2 regions of the Pseudomonas sp. DWP3-1-2 genome follow, and region 1 is predicted to be linked to the other one. Evidence: predicted binding sites of a transcription regulator. Region 1 holds the regulator's gene; the other holds the start of a gene.

Evidence for each region. Region 1 encodes sigma-54, which starts transcription at its own class of promoters, with help from an activator protein. Its sites were predicted from a motif close to ANTGGCATNNANNTTGCTNT; they were not measured.
Region 2: the regulator sigma-54 is predicted to act here: its motif matches at 1,434-1,453, upstream of ACP7B0_RS13870 (circularly permuted type 2 ATP-grasp protein).

What each region holds. Positions count from the first base shown of each region.
Region 1 covers NZ_JAFCTZ010000002.1:82,229-89,965, reverse strand. The annotation lists gene ACP7B0_RS06270 (KpsF/GutQ family sugar-phosphate isomerase) at 1-787, shown strand, start outside; gene ACP7B0_RS06265 (KdsC family phosphatase) at 802-1,326, shown strand; gene lptC (LPS export ABC transporter periplasmic protein LptC) at 1,336-1,908, shown strand; gene lptA (lipopolysaccharide transport periplasmic protein LptA) at 1,895-2,437, shown strand; gene lptB (LPS export ABC transporter ATP-binding protein) at 2,438-3,163, shown strand; gene ACP7B0_RS06245 (RNA polymerase factor sigma-54) at 3,350-4,843, shown strand; gene hpf (ribosome hibernation-promoting factor, HPF/YfiA family) at 4,974-5,282, shown strand; gene ptsN (PTS IIA-like nitrogen regulatory protein PtsN) at 5,293-5,757, shown strand; gene rapZ (RNase adapter RapZ) at 5,760-6,617, shown strand; gene ACP7B0_RS06225 (HPr family phosphocarrier protein) at 6,634-6,906, shown strand; gene ACP7B0_RS06220 (zinc ribbon domain-containing protein YjdM) at 6,995-7,333, opposite strand; gene ACP7B0_RS06215 (superoxide dismutase) at 7,455-7,737, opposite strand, start outside.
Region 2 covers NZ_JAFCTZ010000005.1:102,376-110,112, forward strand. The annotation lists gene ACP7B0_RS13870 (circularly permuted type 2 ATP-grasp protein) at 1-1,399, opposite strand, end outside; gene ACP7B0_RS13875 (ribonuclease E inhibitor RraB) at 1,860-2,198, opposite strand; gene ACP7B0_RS13880 (hypothetical protein) at 2,444-2,680, opposite strand; gene ACP7B0_RS13885 (LTA synthase family protein) at 2,861-4,942, opposite strand; gene speE (polyamine aminopropyltransferase) at 5,483-6,343, opposite strand; gene ACP7B0_RS13895 (PLDc N-terminal domain-containing protein) at 6,554-6,745, opposite strand; gene ACP7B0_RS13900 (ZIP family metal transporter) at 6,904-7,737, shown strand, end outside.

The sequences.
Region 1 (7,737 bases):
GGCCACGCTGGCCAGTACCGGGACGACCTCGTTCTTTGTCCACCCGGCTGAAGCCAGCCACGGCGACATGGGCATGATCACGGCCGACGACATCATTCTGGCCCTGTCCAATTCAGGCACCACCGCTGAAATCGTGACCTTGCTGCCGCTGATCAAGCGCCTTGGCATCCAGATGATCAGCCTGACGGGCAACCCGGCATCGACACTTGCCAAGGCCGCTGACGTCAACCTGAGCGCCCGCGTCGTCCATGAAGCCTGCCCGCTGAACCTGGCGCCGACGTCCTCGACGACGGCCGCCCTGGTGATGGGCGATGCATTGGCCGTCGCATTGCTGGAAGCCCGTGGATTCACCGCCGAGGATTTCGCGTTCTCCCACCCCGGCGGCGCGCTGGGCAGACGCCTGCTGCTCAAGGTCGAGCATGTCATGCACGTGGGCGATGAACTGCCCAAGGTGCAACGAGGCACATTGCTGCGTGAATCCCTGATGGAAATGACCCGCAAGGGCCTGGGCATGACCGCGGTTCTCGAAGCCGACGGACGACTGGCGGGAATCTTTACCGACGGCGACTTGCGCCGTACGCTGGATCGCCCGTTCGATATCCGCCTGACGACCATTGATGAAGTCATGACGGTCCATGGCAAAACCGCCCGCCCCGAAATGCTGGCCGCCGAAGCCTTGAAGATCATGGAAGACAACAAGATTGGCTCCCTGATCGTTGTAGACGAAAACGACCACCCCGTCGGCGCGTTCAACTTGCAGGATCTGCTGCGCGCAGGCGTCATGTGATGGGAGACGTGATCATGACCACAGAGTTGCTGCAACGAGGCAAGCACATCAAGCTGGCCGTTTTCGACGTCGATGGCGTGCTGACTGATGGCCGCCTCTACTTTCTGGAAGACGGCAGCGAGTTCAAGACCTTCAATACGCTGGACGGCCAGGGCATCAAGATGCTCATTGCCTCGGGAATCGTCACTGCCATCATCAGCGGCCGAAAAACCCCGGTCGTAGAGCGTCGCGCCAACAATCTGGGCATCGAGCACCTCTATCAGGGTCGCGAAGACAAGCTGGTCGTTCTGGATGAATTGCTGGCCCGGCTCAATCTGAATTACGAACAAGTCGCCTATCTGGGGGATGATCTGCCAGACTTACCCGTCATTCGCCGTGTCGGACTGGGCATGGCGGTCGCCAATGCCGCAGACTTTGTACGACAGCATGCCCACGGCGTTACCAGGGTACGGGGCGGCGAAGGCGCAGCTCGCGAGTTCTGTGAACTGATTCTCAGCGCGCAGGGCAACCTTGAAGCCGCCCACGCCGCCTACCTATAGAAGCCATTTATGTTCAGTAAAAAAATTCGATCATTTCTGATCTTCGGCGTATTGGCGGCCCTGCTGGCCGCTGCCGGGTATTGGAATATCAGCCCTGAAAGCTTCATGGACCAGCCTGCGGCCTCCGTGGACGAAAGCGCTATCGACTTTTACGCCATCAACGCCCACAGCGTTCAGTACTTGCCCGACGGCAAGCTTCAATACGAGATGACGGCCGACAAGGTCGAGCATCTCAAGGCTACCGACGTCACGCTGCTGACCACGCCGGACCTGCAAATGTATCGTGGCACCCTTTATCCGTGGCACGTCCAGAGCAAGACAGGCGAGGTTTCCCCTGGCGGAGACCACGTCGAACTGATCGACTCGGTTCGCATAGCCCGAACCGATGATAAAAACCGCACGACCATCATCACCAGTAGTCGGATGACGGTATTCCCACAGAAGCAATATGCGCAGACCGAGCAAGCCGTTAGAATCGACGGGGCAGGCGGTGTGACGACGGCCAAAGGGATGAAAGCGTATTTGAACGACGGCAGGATGGACCTGCTGTCCAACGTAAGAGGACAGTATGAGGCTCGTTAAAACCCTTCCTTTCTTGCTCGGCCTGGGCGCAGCACTGGGAAGCGCGAGCGCCTGGTCCCTGCCGACTGACCGCGATCAGCCGATCCACATCCAGTCTGATGATGCACAGCTTGATGATAAACAAGGCATAGCCACCTACAAAGGCAACGTCATCATCACGCAAGGCTCGATGAAGATCACCGGTAACACCGTGACCATCACCCGTAATGCTCAGGGCGAAGTCGACGTGTTCACGTCCGTCGGCAACCTGGCTTATTACGAGCAAAAGCCATCGGTGGACAAGCCTATTGTTCAGGCTTACGCGGTCACCATCCAATACTATGCATCGCAGGATCGCATCGTGTTGATCGACAAGGCCAAGGTCATCAATGACGGCAACACGTCCGAAGGCGAGAAGATTGTCTACGACACCGTGAAGCAGATCGTCAGCGCTGGCCGCGCCAATGGCAACAAGGTCACGACACCGCGCCCGCGCATCGACATGGTTATCCAGCCGAAAAAGAAAACCGACCAGCAGAAGGCCCAGTAAATGGCGACGCTGAAAGCCCAGCATTTGGCTAAAAGCTACAAGGGCCGTCAGGTCGTGCGTGATGTGAGCCTGTCTATCGACAGCGGCCAGATCGTTGGCCTGCTCGGGCCCAACGGTGCCGGCAAGACCACCTGCTTTTACATGATCGTCGGGCTGGTGCAGGCCGATCAGGGTCGCGTACTGATCGACGACCTGGACGTGAGCCACCAACCCATGCACGGTCGCGCACGCGCGGGCATCGGCTACCTGCCTCAGGAAGCCTCGATTTTCCGCAAGCTGTCCGTCTCGGACAACATCATGGCCATCCTTGAGACCCGCAAGGAACTGGACAGCGCGGCGCGGCGCAAGGAACTGGAAAGCCTGCTGCAGGAATTCCACATCACCCATATTCGCGACAACCTGGGGATGAGCCTGTCCGGTGGCGAACGTCGCCGGGTTGAAATTGCACGCGCCCTGGCTACTTCACCGAAATTCATTCTGCTCGACGAACCTTTCGCCGGCGTGGACCCGATTTCAGTCGGCGACATCAAGCAGATCATCCATCACTTGAAAGCCAAGGGTATCGGCGTTTTGATCACCGATCACAACGTTCGGGATACTCTGGACATCTGCGAAACCGCTTACATCGTCAACGATGGGCAACTGATCGCCGAAGGCGACTCGGAAACCATTCTGGCAAATCAACTGGTGAAAGAGGTCTACCTCGGTCACGAGTTCCGCCTGTAATTACTGTGGTGCCTCGCCCCTCCAAGCGAGCAATGCCTGGATGTTTTCGATGATGATGCATTAATTGCCATCACACTCTAGGCAAACACTTTGGTTTCAGGCATATAATTTGCTTATGCAGGCGCTCCGGCGCCCCGGTAGTGGATGGCGCGTGTGCGCCGGCGAATAAGGTGTTAAGCCCCAGCCATGAAACCATCGCTAGTCTTGAGAATGGGCCAGCAGCTGACGATGACGCCGCAGCTGCAACAGGCCATCCGCTTACTCCAGCTTTCGACTCTGGATCTCCAACAAGAGATTCAAGAGGCGCTGGAGTCCAACCCTATGCTGGAACGCCAGGAAGAAGGAGAAGACTTCGACAACGCTGACCCCCTGGCCGACAGCGTCGAGCAAAAGCCCAATCCCGACGTTCAGGAGCCGACTTATCAGGAACCCGCCCCTACGGTAGACAACCTGGAAGAAGGCGACTGGAACGAGCGCATTCCCAATGAATTGCCAGTGGACACTGCCTGGGAAGACGTCTACCAGACCAGCGCCAGCAGCCTGCCCAGCAATGACGATGACGAATGGGACTTTACGACTCGCACGTCCGTGGGTGAAAGCCTGCAGAGCCATTTGCTCTGGCAGCTGAATCTGGCGCCCATGTCCGATACCGATCGTCTGATTGCCGTGACGCTGATCGACTGCATCAACAATCAGGGTTATCTGGACGAAACCCTCGAAGAGATTCTCGACGCCTTTGATCCCGAGCTGGATATCGAACTGGACGAGATCGAGGCCGTTCTGCACCGCATCCAGCAATTCGAACCTGCGGGCATCGGGGCGCGCAACCTCAGCGAATGCCTGTTGCTGCAATTGCGCCAACTGCCCGCCAAAACCCGCTGGCTGGCTGAAGCTCAGCGCCTGGTCAGCGACTTTATCGACCTGCTCGGCAGTCGCGACTACAGCCAGCTGATGCGCCGCATGAAGCTCAAGGAAGATGAGCTGCGTCAGGTCATCGAGCTGGTTCAGAGCCTCAATCCACGGCCGGGCTCGCAAATCGAATCCACCGAAGCCGAATATGTTGTGCCTGACGTTATCGTGCGCAAGGACAACGAGCGCTGGCTGGTGGAGCTTAATCAGGAATCGGTGCCTCGCCTGCGGGTGAACCCTCAATACGCCGGGTTCGTGCGCCGCGCCGACACCAGTGCCGACAACACCTTCATGCGCAATCAGTTGCAGGAAGCCCGCTGGTTCATCAAGAGCCTGCAGAGCCGCAACGAAACGCTGATGAAAGTCGCCACCCAGATCGTCGAGCATCAACGCGGCTTTCTGGAATATGGCGACGAGGCCATGAAACCGCTCGTCCTGCATGACATTGCTGAGGCGGTCGGCATGCACGAATCGACGATTTCCCGCGTGACTACGCAAAAATTCATGCATACGCCGCGCGGCATATACGAATTGAAATATTTCTTTTCGAGCCACGTCAGCACGTCGGAGGGCGGTGAATGTTCGTCCACGGCGATTCGGGCGATCATCAAAAAACTGGTTGCCGCTGAAAATCAGAAAAAGCCGTTGAGTGACAGCAAGATCGCTGGTTTACTGGAGGCACAAGGCATTCAGGTAGCTCGTCGCACAGTTGCTAAATACCGCGAATCACTGGGCATTGCGCCATCCAGCGAACGCAAGCGACTGATGTGATCCGGCCGGGTAAAGACAGGGTGCGCACAACCCGCAGTCGTTTTTACCCGAGCCAGAGCTGCAAGCCAAAGCGTTCCAGTGGTAGGCAAAAGCCTGCCTCTTTATGCACTGGCAATAAGGAGAAAGCGGTATGCAAGTCAACATCAGTGGACATCAACTGGATGTGACCGACGCCCTACGCGACTACATCACCGAAAAACTCGGACGACTGGAGCGCCACTTCGACAAGATAACCAATGTGCAGGTCATCATGGAGGTCGAGAAACTGAAACAGAAAATCGAAGCCACCCTGCACATCCCTGGTGCGAAAGTGGTCGCCAATGCGGAACATGACGACATGTACGCGGCGATCGACCTTCTGACCGACAAGCTCGACAGACAATTGCTCAAGCATAAGGAAAAGCAGATCGGCCACCTTCAAGGTGCGACGGCTCGCTGATACCCCCCACATGATCCGACTTGAAAACATCCTGACCCCCGGCCGTTCACTTGTGAACGTGTCGGGTGGCAGTAAAAAACGTGTACTCGAATCCATTGGCAATCTGATCGGCAAAGAAGTGCCTGATCTGGATTCGCAAACCGTGTTCGAGAGCCTCGTCGCCCGGGAAAAACTCGGGTCAACCGGCTTTGGAAACGGGATTGCGATCCCCCACTGCCGTCTTGCCGGGTGCTCGGCGCCCATCAGCGCCGTGTTGCGCCTTGATGCTCCTGTAGAATTCGACGCTATCGATGGCGCGCCAGTGGACCTGCTATTTGTCCTGCTGGTCCCTGAAGCCGCCACCGATGAGCACCTTGAGCTGCTGCGCCAGATAGCCAGCATGCTTGACCGCACCGATGTGCGTGAACGCCTGCGCAGCGCCCAAAGCAGTGAAACGCTTTATCAGGTGGTGCTGGACGTGCAGAGCGGTAACTGACCATGCGCATGATAATCGTCAGTGGCCGTTCAGGCTCCGGCAAGAGCACTGCACTGGACGTGCTGGAGGACAGCGGCTTCTATTGCGTTGACAACCTCCCTGCTGGCCTGCTGCCCGAGCTGGCCGAGCGCGCGCTGATCAATACGGAACTGGCCGAGCCGCTGCTCGCCGTGTCCATTGACGCCCGCAATCTGCCAAGCCATCTGACGCGCTTCCCGCAAATGCTTCAGGAAGTGCGCTCGCGCAATATTCAATGCGACGTGCTTTATCTGGATGCGGACGAAGCCACGCTTTTCAAGCGTTTTTCGGAAACCCGACGCCGTCACCCGTTGAGCACGGCCAATCGTTCACTGGCCGAAGCGATACGGGACGAAACCACGCTGCTGGGCCCGATCATCGATCTGGCCGATCTGAAGATCAACACCACGCACCTGAACCTCTATCAATTGCGCGACGCCCTGAAGCTGCGGCTGCTGAACAAGCCAGAACCGGGCACCGCCTTCCTGATCGAGTCGTTTGGATTCAAGCGCGGCATGCCCGTGGATGCCGACCTTGTGTTCGACGTGCGCTGCCTGCCCAATCCTTACTGGAAACCTGAGCTGCGCGAGCATTCAGGTCTGGAACAACCGGTTGCCGACTACCTCGCCGCACAGCCCGATGTCGAGGAGATGTTTCAGGACATCTTCGCGTACCTCAACAAGTGGCTGCCCCGCTTCGCGGCCAGCAACCGCTCGTACGTCACCATTGCCATTGGCTGCACCGGCGGGCACCACCGCTCTGTTTACCTGACCGAGCGCCTGGGTCAAGTCTTGCATCAATCCCTCAAGAACGTTCAGGTCCGCCACCGCGACCTAGGCTGAAAGGACTTCCACTGCGATGCCCGCTCGTCAAATCACCATCATCAACAAGCTGGGCCTTCATGCCCGTGCAGCCGCCAAATTTGTGGGCGTGGCCGGCAGGTTCCCCTGCCAGATCAGAGTCGGACGTGCGCCTGACAGCATGGTCGATGGCAAAAGCATCATGGCCGTTATGATGCTGGCCGCCGGCAAAGGCACAGAAATCCATTTGTCGACCGAAGGCGAAGACGAACAGGCTGCGCTGGACGGACTCGTCGAGTTGATCAATAACAGGTTTGATGAAGGGGAATGACCGAGCCGCCTGGCTTCATTGAATCATCTGCGTAAAAAAGCCCGATCCAGGATTGACTCCGGATCGGGCTTTTTCGTTAGAGAAGGATTTAGCCCTTCTTCACAAACTCTGATTTCAGCTTCATTGCGCCGATACCGTCGATCTTGCAGTCGATGTCGTGATCGCCGTCAACCAGGCGGATGTTCTTGACCTTGGTACCGACTTTGACCACGAGGGAGGAACCTTTGACTTTCAGGTCCTTGATGACGGTGACGGTGTCGCCATCCTGCAGCGTATTACCGACCGAATCCTTGATGACTTTGACGTCGTCGGCAGCTTCCGCAGCGCCTTCGGCGGACCATTCGTGCGCGCATTCCGGGCAGATCAGCATGGCGCCGTCTTCGTAGGTGTATTCGGAATTGCATTTCGGGCAGGCAGGTAAGCTCACGGTGATTCTCGCGTCAAAGGGTAAAAACCATGGATTATAAGGGGTTTTTCCCGATGCCGCGTCACCAATCTCGGCAGTGCCCGGCGCGGCCCGTCCAGGCTTCAGTACCCCGCACGCCCACTCAGGCCAGGGCGGCCTGATAACGACGGGAAACTTCGGCCCAGTTGATGACGTTGTAAAACGCATTGATGTATTCAGGTCGGCGGTTCTGATAGCGCAGGTAGTATGCGTGCTCCCACACATCCAGCCCCAGAATCGGTGTATTACCGCTCATCAACGGGCTGTCCTGATTGCCGCTGCTTTCCACCACAAGATTTTTCTCAGGCGTAACGCTCAACCACGCCCAGCCGCTGCCGAAGCGCGTCAACGCCGCTTTGGTAAAAGCTTCTTTGAACGGTTCGAAA
Region 2 (7,737 bases), on a different contig from region 1:
CCACCCAGGTGTCTTTGGTTCCGCCACCTTGCGACGAGTTCACCACGAGCGAGCCTTCACGCAGCGCAACGCGAGTCAGCCCACCGGGCACAACACGGGTTTCACGGCCGGACAGGACAAATGGGCGCAAATCGATGTGTCGCGGGGCGATGCCGTTCTCGACAAACGTCGGACAGGTCGACAGGCACAGCGTGGGTTGTGCGATATAAGCGTTGGGCTTGGCTTTGATTCTGGCCCGGAACGATTCGATTTCCGCCGCGGTGGACGCAGGTCCCACCAGCATCCCGTAACCACCGGAACCCTGGGTTTCCTTCACCACCAGATCCCCGAGATTGGCCAGCACATGGGACAGCTCTTCGGGTTTGCGGCATTGCCAGGTCGGCACGTTCTTGAGGATCGGCTCTTCGTCCAGGTAGAACCGGATCATGTCGGTCACGTAAGGATAAACCGACTTGTCGTCCGCCACGCCAGTGCCGATGGCATTGGCCAGCACCACATTGCCTGAACGATAGGCCGACAACAGGCCCGGCACGCCCAGCATCGAATCCGGATTGAACGCCAGCGGATCGAGGAATGCATCGTCCAGACGGCGGTAAATCACGTCGACAGCCTTGGGCCCATCCGTAGTTCGCATGAACACACGATCATCGCGCACAAACAGATCCGCACCTTCGACCAGTTCCACGCCCATCTCACGCGCCAGGAAGGCGTGTTCAAAAAAGGCGCTGTTGAAACGACCGGGGGTCAGAACCACGACACTGGGGTTGTCGATAGGGCTGGAGCTCTTGAGCGTATCAAGCAGCAGGTTCGGATAATGGTCGATAGGCGCGATACGCTGAGCCGCGAACAGCTCGGGGAACAGACGCATCATCATCTTGCGGTCTTCGAGCATATAGCTCACGCCGCTCGGGGTCCGCAAGTTGTCTTCCAGCACGTAATACGTGCCGTCACCATCGCGCACCAGATCAACACCGGAAATATGCGAATAAAGATCGCGGTGCAGATTCAGGCCCTGCATCGCCAACTGATATTGCTCGTTGGCCAGAACCTGCTCGGCGGGAATTATCCCGGCCTTGATAATGCGTTGTTCGTGATAAAGGTCAGCCAGAAACATATTCAACGCTTTCACACGCTGAATGCAGCCTCTTTCCACCACCCGCCATTCAGTGGCGGGGATGCTACGTGGAATCGTATCGAAGGGGATCAAACGCTCTGTCCCCTGCTCATCACCGTACAGCGTGAAGGTGATCCCGGCTCGATGAAACAATAGATCGGCTTCGCGTCGACGCTGAGCCAGTAACTCAGGCGGCGTCTCGCCCAGCCAGCGGGCAAATTCCCGATAATGCGGGCGAACCAGGCCGCCTGCATCGTACATCTCATCATAAAAGGTGCGGATCATGCCGTACTCCTTGTCACCACGGACACCAAGGGCCTTCGCAAGGCCCGTGCCATCGGCATAAACGCTTAAATATCAACTGGTTATATAAATCCACGGAGATGAATGCACCATTCCTGTGCAATAACCTTCCTAACCAATTCTCCTACGCCTCATTCGGAAGCGTCTTTCAACTGTAAAAGCTATGACCAGCATAGCCAGAGTTGATTTCACGAGTCGATATTGTTTCTCGATAATCGTCTGCATTCCGGCAACCCAGCATCTGGATGCCCTGTTTCAAGTCGTTGTCGAAAAACACCGCAGCGTCTGTAACAACCGAGCTCTTCTCGAACTTCCCTTTGGGCCACTCCTTGGAGTGGCTTTTTTTTGCTCTTCATGAAGTGATGAGAACACCCAAACCAAAACCGGTCGATCCAGGGATCCCTGGATCGACCGGTCGCTCAACCCGCCAAACGAGGCTTCATCAGTGCAAGCCCCTGATCTCATGTTTGACGCCCCAGCCCTCGACTTCACCATCGAGCGCCTGGATTGCTGTCTGAAAGTCCTGCTCGAAATCACCGATACCGTCGTATGTGGCATACATGACTTTGCTCAACTGCAAATGCCACGCACCGTCATCTCCGGCGTTGATCTGGGTATTGAGGGATTCGCCACGAAATCGTTCTGCTGCCTGCCGAGCCCGCTCCTCATCCGGGAAAATGGCATAAAACTCGATGGGGTGGATACGTGCGAAATCGAAACCGCCTTCTTTCATGCGGCGCAGTACGTTACTGCTGATGTCCTCTTGATAGGCTGTGCTCATGAAACGTCCTCCTATGCAACGATAGATAGAGTTTCAACGCTCCCTGACGACGCTCCGATTGGAGGCCGTTCCACGACAGGTACTCCGCCGGGCGGGAATCAAGCATGTAGCTGACAAGGCCAAGCCTGCGAGGGCAGAAAAGGCATCGACACGAACGAGGCTGGAGAAACGCTTCACCAGCCTCATTTGCAGATTACCCCCATCGTTGACGTTATGACAATTGAGGGTGCGGGATATTTTTGCGATCAGCGCGCTTCATTGATGGAAATGATTTCCACCGCGTTCTGATCCTTCAACGATTTCACCGTAGGATCAGCCGTGCGGCCTTCCAGATCGTTAAGGTCCAATTCATCCGCTACAGGGAACAAGATCGGCCGAAGCCGACGAGCAACCTCCTCCTCGCTGGGACGCTGCTCGGCATCAAGATCCAGGCTCTGTTGCACACCATCCTTATCCAGATACGAAATGGTCCACTGTTTCATCAACGTCTCCTCAGCAACCGACAACGCGGCTTACGTGATCTTGACCTTTTTTCAAAGGCATTCGTTCAAATCGGTCAGGCGAAAACGTCAAGTATGACGGTCCCGGACGCAGCCGCAACCCATTGTCCCTGAAAACTCGAAAGCCCCTGAATCAGGGGCTTTCGTGAACGGGTGAAGCGATCAGTTTTTGTTCTTGCTCGCCTCTACGCCAGCGGTGTTGTCCAGAAGGCTCTTGGTCGCGGTTTGCAGGAAGCTGTCGAGCTTGTTACGCAGCTCCTGGGTATCCGGCGCGTTCGGGATCACTTCAGCGTGAGGTTTGCGTCCCAGCGTGTAAGACAGCACTTTGGGCTCCATGTCCTTGGGTTCGATCAGAATCCGGTCGCCGGTAATCAGGGCGACGGTCTGCTCACTGCCCGAAGGCTTGATCACGCCGAACCCCTTGTCGCCTTCCGGCAGGTTCAGCAGGTCACGGCCCCAGCACTGGTTGCGATTCTCACCGCCCAAACGGCCCATGATGGTCGGCACAACGTCGATCTGTGTGCCAACGATGCTGCTGCGCTGACCGAACTTTTGCTGCACGCCCGGACCGATCATCAGCATCGGCACGTTGAAACGGCCCAGGTCCATTTCGGTGATCTGCTGATTGTTGCCGAAGCCGTGGTCGCCCACGACGATGAACAGCGTTTCCTTGTAGTAAGGCTCTTTCCTGGCCTTCTCGAAGAACTGCCCAAGGGCCCAGTCGGAATAACGCATGGCAGTCATGTGCTCGTTCAGCGAGCCTTGATCCGTCACGCGTTCAACCGGCAGATCGGCGGGCAATGCGTACGGTGTGTGGTTAGACAGCGTCTGCAGCAACGCATAGAACGGTTTGCCGGCTTCCCCACGTGCTTTCAGCTCCTGAGCGCCACGATCAAACATGTCCTGATCGGAAACGCCCCAGGTCGGATCGGAGAACACCGGATTGACGAAGTCATTGCGACCGATGAAGGTGGTCATGCCCTGGTTACTGAAAAAACCGGACTGGTTATCCCAGGCAAAGTCGCCGTTGTACACATAGACGTCGTCATAACCACGAGCGCTGAGCAGCTGTGGCAGACCCGACAGCTTGTGACTGCCTTCCGGCGTCTGCATCAGGTACTCGAAACCCGGCAGGTTCGGGAAGCACCCCATGGTGGCGAACATGCCTTGGTGGGTGTGCGTGCCGTTGGAGAAGAAATGATCGAACAGCAGCCCCTCCTTGGACAGTTTGTCGAAGTACGGCGTGATATTCGCTTCATCGCCCAGTGCACCTACCGAGTGACCGGCAAAGCTTTCCATCAGGATCACGACGACGTTCTTGATGGGCAGCGTGTTTTCCACTGGCGGCAGGTTGTCGCGACGCACGGCCGCGATGCCCGGATCGACGAGCTTGTCGTGGGACGTCAGCAACATGTCACGCACGGTCTGCTGGGCCTGTGGCTGCGGCAGTGTCGCCTTCCAGATGTTGTCGCGATCTTCCGACATGCGGCTTTTGGCCGCGGCGATCAGGGTCAAGGTGCCGTTCAAGCCCAGGGTATTGGCGAAATTGGAATCAGTGGTGTAGGAATCGCCCCAACGCAGCGGTGGGCCTTGACGCAAGGTGCCACGGGCAGCGGCTACAGCGACCAACAGGCAAACCATGAAGACAGCGATGCGTGCATACCAGGGCGCAATCGCGCGACCGGCTTTACCACCGCCCTGAGGCCGGGTTACCCGATCAACACCCTTGAACACCAGACTCAGCAACCAGGTGACGAAAGCCCATGCCAGGAGGTAACGCACCACCGGGAAGCCGTACCACAGCATGCTCAGAACGGTCTTCGGATCTTCTTTCACGTACTGGAAGACCAGACCGTTCAAGCGTTGGTGAAATTCGCGATAGAAGTCCATTTCCATCAAACCGAAGAACATCGTCAAGCTGCCAACCAGGGTCAGCCAGAAACGAAACAGCCCGCGCTGGGCCATCGCCCACACGCTGAACAGCGACAGAAGCAGCGGAATGAGCAGGTAGACCGTCAGACGCAGGTCAAAACGCATGCCGTTGAGCATGGCCTCGACGAATGTGGAGGCCGGCGTATCGCCGATCATTTCGCGGTTATAAACCAGCAATGCAATACGCAGCAGCGTGTACAGCACCATCAGTACCAGGCCGCTTAACAGCGTGTATGCCAGGTGCGATTTGACGGTAGGTTGCAGCGAGCGCGACGAGGCGTGCTGATGACTCAGGGCGTCCGTTGTGGCCATGTCGTTCTGGGATCCGTTGGATTCAAAAGTTGGGTCGAAAATCTGTGCGCCTGGCGACGTAATCACATCGAGCAAACCGCGGGGGCGAATCTTACGTGATCATTCAGTGATAAACATCGACAGCAACAGGATCTTTCATTTCTAACTGTCGGACGTTGACCACTCTGACACGCTGGAATCGAGGTTCCAGTCATTGAAGCGCCATTAATCGCGAGGGATTTTCCGTGACAACACGTGAAAATTTCGTTGTTCACCACGCGCGGGTTCAGTTGAACGACTGCCGGTAAAGGATTACGCAGTACGGAACGACGCCGAAAACGGCGAGCGCATGGCAGGCGAGTAAGGTGTCGGGAGGCGTTCACACCGTGGGACCGGTCGGCGAGAACCGGCCATGAGCCGATCAGGCAGTCCGAGCCAGCGAGGCTCGGCGCCAGGTCGTCTGTTTTATGTAAGCAAGTGTGTGACGGATACCAACAGACGGTCACGCACGCATCACTTCAGAGCAGATGCCATGCCTGCGTAACCCTTTCCCGGCCTTGGTCAGTCGTTGCTGGGCTTATTGATTGCCTGCAACACGTATTGCGGCAACGCGAACGCGCCAATGTGGACTTCCGGGTTGTAGTAACGGGTCACGATGCCGCTGCCCGCGAAACGCTGACGCAAGGTTTCCAGTGGCAGTTTGCGATAGGACGTGTTGGTCGCGCCCCAGGCAAAGGTCATGGCGCCGCCAATATAGGTCGGAATCGCCGCCTGATAGAAATGCCAGTCAGCAAACAGGCCACGCATACGTCCGGCCGTGGTTTGCACGCCGCTCAACTGCATGAACGGTGTGCCGTTCTGGGTAACCAGAATGCCGCCTTCGTTCAGGCAGCGATGGCAAGCCTGATAGAAGTTTTCCGAAAACAGCACTTCACCGGGACCAATCGGGTCGGTGGAGTCAGAGATGATCACGTCGAATTTTTCTTCGGTGGTGGCGACAAAACGCATGCCGTCATCGATCACCAGATTCAGGCGGGGGTCATCGAACGCACCTTTGGAGTGGTTCGGCAGGAACTCCTTGCACATCTCGACGACGGTGCCGTCGATTTCAACCATCGTGATGTGCTCGACACTGCGGTGCTTGGCGACTTCGCGCAGCATGCCGCCGTCGCCGCCACCGATGATCAGTACCCGGCGTGCCGCGCCATGGGCCAGGATCGGCACGTGAGTCAGCATCTCGTGGTAGATAAACTCGTCGGCTTCGGTGGTCTGAATCACACCATCAAGGGCCATGACGCGCCCCATGCGCGGGTTCTGGAAAATCACCAGATGCTGATGCTCGGTACGCACCTCGTGAAGCAGCTTTTCCATGCGAAAACGCTGGCCATAACCTTCGTACAACGTTTCTTGATAATCGCTCATGGGTAAGTCCCTGATAAATGCAGATGGCAGGACGGTAAGCCGCCCATAAGAAAGGCGCGCATTCTACGTCGAGGAACATGACAGGTCGAACCTCTCTTGTCCTTGACCGCTATCGTCCAGCCGATGACGCTCACGCCTATCAAAACAAAAACGCCTGATTGCAAAGGTGCAATCAGGCGTGTTGGTGCGGCGCCGGATCAGCGTTAACGATCAGATACGCACATTACCGCGCGGACCGGCGATCGCCCAGATGATCAGACCCAACACCGGCAGCAGAGCGATCAGCAGTACCCAGAGGACTTTCATGCCAGTCTCGGCACCACTTTTCAGAACATTGATGATGGCCCAGATGTCGAGGGCCAGAATGATCAGCCCTATCAAACCATTGAACGTGGAACCCATGGTGTCGCTCCCGATTGTCGCGAATAAATATATGCCTGCTTAGGATAGTCGCCGTGTGAGAGGGTTCCGTTGAACCAACGGCATATTTTTGTGCTCCGACTTGATAAGACAGACGTAACGGCGCAAATTTTTAATTAATTCCGCAAAGGTCAGTACTCATGCAAACCCCCGCACAACCAAGAACGTTGTGGGCGACGTGGTTCGCTCAGGCCCAATCAACGCCCTTGATCAGCCTCAGTTTTATCGTGGCCTTGCTGGTAGTGCTGGGGCTGCTGATCGCCAGTGGTTACAACGCGATTTATGGCGCCAATCAGGACAACCTGCATTACGCCCTGCTCGGCGGTACTGCCGGCTTCGCCGCGACCGCGCTGGGGGCCGTAATGGCCGTTGCAATGCGCTCCATCACCCAGCGCACCCAGGACATCATGCTGGGATTCGCGGCGGGCATGATGCTCGCGGCCAGCTCATTTTCCCTGATCCTTCCCGGCCTCGCCGCCGCGCGGGAAATCACCGGAAGCGGGCCGTTTGCTGCAGCAACCGTGGTAGTGGGCCTGGGGCTCGGCGTGCTGTTGATGCTGGGCCTGGACAAATTCACCCCTCACGAACACGAAAGCGTGGGTCGTCAGGGGCCGCATTCCGAACGTATCAACCGGGTCTGGTTATTCGTTCTGGCGATCACCCTGCACAACCTTCCGGAAGGCATGGCCATTGGTGTCGGATTCGCCAATGGCGACATGAACGTCGGCCTGCCACTGGCCACCGCGATCTCCATTCAGGATATTCCGGAAGGTCTGGCGATTGCCCTGGCCTTGCGCGTCACCGGGCTTTCAGCCTTCAAAGCCATGCTGGTGGCCATTGGTTCAGGTCTGATGGAGCCCATTGGCGCGCTGATTGGCCTGGGAATTTCCAGCGGCTTCGCCATCGCATACCCGGTCAGCCTGGGACTGGCCGCAGGCGCCATGCTGTTTGTGGTGTCCCATGAAGTCATTCCC